DNA from 2 places in the Vagococcus lutrae genome. Region 2 is predicted to be linked to the other one. Evidence: riboswitches for the same ligand, from Rfam matches in the RefSeq annotation. Region 2 holds a riboswitch; the other holds the start of a gene.
What was found. Region 2 has a riboswitch for magnesium ahead of mgtA (magnesium-translocating P-type ATPase). Riboswitches for the same ligand answer to the same signal wherever they lie in the genome.
Positions count from the first base shown of each region.

Region 1: it holds a riboswitch for magnesium, as region 2 does, so the genes downstream of both, mgtA (magnesium-translocating P-type ATPase) here and mgtA (magnesium-translocating P-type ATPase) in region 2, are expected to answer to the same signal.

Region 1 is NZ_CP097017.1:90,412-92,624, forward strand. It holds gene M2919_RS00500 (TrkH family potassium uptake protein) at 1-1,069, shown strand, start outside; M-box (ykoK) riboswitch at 1,160-1,347, shown strand; gene mgtA (magnesium-translocating P-type ATPase) at 1,451-2,213, shown strand, end outside.
Region 2 is NZ_CP097017.1:267,843-270,055, reverse strand. It holds gene mgtA (magnesium-translocating P-type ATPase) at 1-1,322, opposite strand, end outside; M-box (ykoK) riboswitch at 1,439-1,616, opposite strand; M-box (ykoK) riboswitch at 1,781-1,953, opposite strand; gene M2919_RS01295 (hypothetical protein) at 2,090-2,213, shown strand, end outside.

The DNA of each region.
Region 1 (2,213 bases), 180 kb from region 2:
CGTGGTCATGTTTATGCGAAAAAAAGTGAACTTCCAAGCACGATTAATTTTTAAAGAGTCTTTAAACTTAGGTGAATACTCAGGGGTCTTGAAGTTAGGATTGTATGTCTTAAAATTTTCATTTGTGACACAAATGATTGGAACGATTTTATTTTCTTTTTATTTTATCCCTAAGCATGGTGTAATTAATGGTTTGGGATATAGTGTTTTTCATGCGATTTCAGCTTATTGTAATGCTGGTTTTGATTTGTTTGGAAATAGTTTAGAAGGAGTGCGGACTAACAGCTACTTTATGTTAGTGGTTAGTGGTCTGATTATTGCCGGAGGTCTGGGATTTGTTGTTTGGCGAGATTTGTTAACTTGGTACAAACGCCGTAAAATGACTCTGCATACTCAGTTAACATTGCGTATGACTATTATTATTTTAATCAGCAGTTTTATATTGTTTTTACTATTCGAAAATAATTTACAAGCATATAGTGATCAATTAACTCCGTTTCAACGTATTGTGAATACATTTTTCCTTGCGGTTACACCAAGAACAGCAGGTTTTAATAGTATTCCATATGCGGATTTATCACATGCTAGTTTATTACTAACGATGATGTTAATGTTCGTCGGCGGAAATTCTGGCTCGACAGCAGGTGGGTTAAAAGTATCAACATTAGGTGTGCTACTACTTCATGCATGGGCGACAATTAAAGGGAAGAATCGGACAGTTTTTCACTATCGTACGATTAAGCAAGAAATTGTCATGCGTGCTTTTGCGCTCTTCTTTATATGTGTTACCATTACGATTACCGCTACTGCGTTACTATCTGTAACAGAAGTAATACCGCGTGAATTTGGTATCGAATATGTAGCCTTTGAAGTCTTTTCGGCGTTTGGTACAGTAGGCGTCACGTTAGGTTTAACACCCCATTTAACGATGATAGGCAAGTTTGTCATTATGTTACTTATGTTTATCGGTCGTGTGGGAGTGTACACGTTCTTATTATCAATCGCGGGTCGTCAACGCAACAATGAGGGATTGATACGCTATCCTGAAGAGCACGTGATGGTCGGTTAATTTTTTAAAATTAAAAAATTCATATTCATGCTGTATAGAATATTTGACAAAAGGAATCTTTATATGTAGTCTAGTAAGTGTGATAAAAATAGAACAATCTGTTAGGTGAGGCTCCTGTCTGGAAATACGCTACTGCCCTCCAATAATCGAGAGAATATTGTGATGAGTTTTTTTAGGGTCAACTGAAATTGTCGAACAAGGCTTTTTCTAATGTAGCTGATAGTGATTATTGACTATCTAAGCCATTCAGTGCTAAAACTCGACGTTGAGATTTGGCGTATTATATAGAATAACGTTGTTATTTATAATGCACTCTCGTGTCGAGAGTGCATTTTTTGTTTTATTTAACAGAAACGTTCTAACGAAGAAAGGGATGAGGAAATGGAAAAAAAACAAGCAGGAAAACAACCAACATTTTCTGGCGCATCATCAAAAGATAATGAGTTAAAAAAACTTGTTAAACTTTCTGATCGAGAATTGATGATGGAGTTACGTACGACGCCAGAAGGTCTGACCAGTGAGGATGCTAAACTTAGGTTGGAAGAATTTGGTCCAAATGAGGTGGCAGCTCAAAAGCCTCGTCCAGCATGGAAATTATTGCTACACGCGTTTCAAGATCCATTTGTCTATGTTCTCGCATTGTTATTAGTTGTTTCAGCTTTAACAGGCGACCATGATGCTGCTATTATTATGGGAATTATGATTACGGCAAGTGTCATGATTCAATTTATTCAAGATTATCGGTCACAGAAAGCAAGTTTTGAATTGAAAGAAATGATTGAAAACACCTGTGCGGTAACACGTGATGGCGAAGTTATCGAGATTCCGATGGACGAAGTCGTTCCAGGAGATATTGTCAGTTTAGCAACAGGTGACATGATTCCAGCCGATGCTAAATTAATTTGGGCAAATGACCTATTCGTCAATCAGTCATCCATGACGGGTGAATCAATGCCGGTTGAAAAGTTTGTCTATTCAGGTGTCAGTGAAGAAGAAATTCAAGAAGATGATTTAACAGCGCTTGACTTACAAGACTTAGTGTTTATGGGGACGGACGTGCTTAGTGGTCAAGGGAAAGCCTTGATTTTAAAAACAGGAGAAGATACATTCTTCGGTGACATTGCTAAGAACGCGAGTGAAAAAC
Region 2 (2,213 bases):
ATCATTTGAACTTTATTCTGATTATCTTTCACAACGACACTCATACGTCGACGCTCAAAGTCAAATGGAATCTCATCTACCTTTTCATGATTTAAAGACGAAATGTTTAATTCTTTCGATGCGGCATCGATAATCGCAATATCCATTAAATTCTTTAATCCTGTTTGATGATAACTGTTTAGGTATGCATGTCGCAAAACACGGGCGTCTTCTTGTCCATTAATATCTAAGTGATATTCTAATACAATTTTATCTTGTGTTAACGTCCCAGTTTTGTCCGTACAAAGGACATCCATAGCACCGAAGTTTTGAATGGCATTTAAATCTTTAATAACTGTTCCTTCTTTCGCCATACTTGTAGCACCTTTGACTAAACTTGTCGTCACAATCATTGGTAACATCTCTGGTGTCAATCCGACAGCAATAGACAATCCGAAAAAGAGCGCCTCTACCCAATCCCCTTTTGTTAGACCGTTAATTAAAATAACTGTCGGAGCCATTATTAACATAAAACGAATTAAAAGCCAGGAAACTTCACTAATGCCAACATCAAAACTTGTCAATTCATCTGTTTTAGCAACATCCCGAGCAATTCCACCAAAAATAGTATCATCGCCAACAGCAACCACAATACCTGTCGCCGTACCACTGACAACGTTACTGCCCATATACACCATATTTTGATAATCAGTTTGACTCTCTCTCGCTGAAATATCTACAGGAGCTGTCTTTTCTACCGGATGACTTTCTCCCGTCATAGCCGACTGACTAACAAACAAATCTTTTGCCGCTATAATCCGTATATCCGCTGGAATCATATCTCCCGCAGACAAGTGAACGCGGTCACCTACAACAATTTCTTCAGTAGGGACTTCTATTCTCTCTTGTCCTTTACGTGTGACCGTCGCCGTAACTCTAACTAACGATAAAAGACTCTCCGCTGCTTTTGATGATCTAACTGACTGAAACAATGTCAAACTACCGCTGATTGTTACCATCGTACTGATAATAATAACAGCCGTTAGATCTTTTTCAGCCCCACTTGCCAACCAATAATCAGTCACAAACGAGATAATCGCAAGCACCATTAATATAATCGTAAACGGGGTAAAAAAAGCTTTTCTCACTTTTGTTCCCCAAGATTCTTTTTCGTATTCGGACAAAATATTCGCCCCATATTTACGACGACTATTTTCCACCTCATCTTGTGCCAATCCATTTTGACCGCCTCCTAATTTTCTAGTAAGGCGCGCTACTTCACTTCTTGCTGCAAACTCATAACGCTTATCCATAACTGACAGCGTATTGTTTAATTCTTTCATTCTCATTTTTTTCCCTCGCTCTCCATAAATATAACCGGTCGCACTTTTCTCCATTCATGAACAAAAGGACGCCGAACATTTTGAAGGCGCTAGAAATTATCATCTAATTACCATTTAACTCATCTAACTCGTTGAGTTTTAGCACTATATAACGTAAAAGAATAGCTATTTCTATTCTTTAGCTACTTTGGGAAAAGCCTTACTCGACCATTCCTGTCCTACCCATTGGCGTCTCTGGACGTTTTTGAGCAGTAGCCTGTGTTTATATAGGAGCCTCACCTAACGAAAAGTCCTAGACTTTCTATCGGGTGCTGGATCATCAGTGTCCATTCCTAAACACCTACACGAACAATCTGAATTTTCCATAACATCACCCCTTGTATGCTTTATTTAAAATAAAGACAAAAAAATCTCTTACGTCAAAACCAACGTAAGAGATAAATAGGCATGTTAAAAAAACACGGATCACTTCGTTGAGTTTTGACACTATACAACGTAAAAGAATGTCCATTCTTTAGCTACCTTGGGAAAAGCCTTAAGTCGACTAGTCCTGTCCTACTCATTGGCGTCTCTGGACGTTTTTGAGCAGCAGCCTGTGTTTGTATAGGAGCCTCACCTAACAAATCTTTATTTTATTAACTATAAGCCTACCATTGATGTGATATTTCGTCAACTCTTCATTTTTTTACCACATTTTCAAAGTCTTTTTAATTACAATCTTTAATAATTGAGTGTATAATAAACATATCATACAGGAGGTGTTCAGAATGAAAACAGAAAAAGAAATTAACATGCTGATTGTCGAAGCAAAAAAAGAAGTTGACCGTCTTGAAGAACAACGTCACAAAGATTTAGGTAACTCGATGAACTTCATTCACAATGAAATAGAAC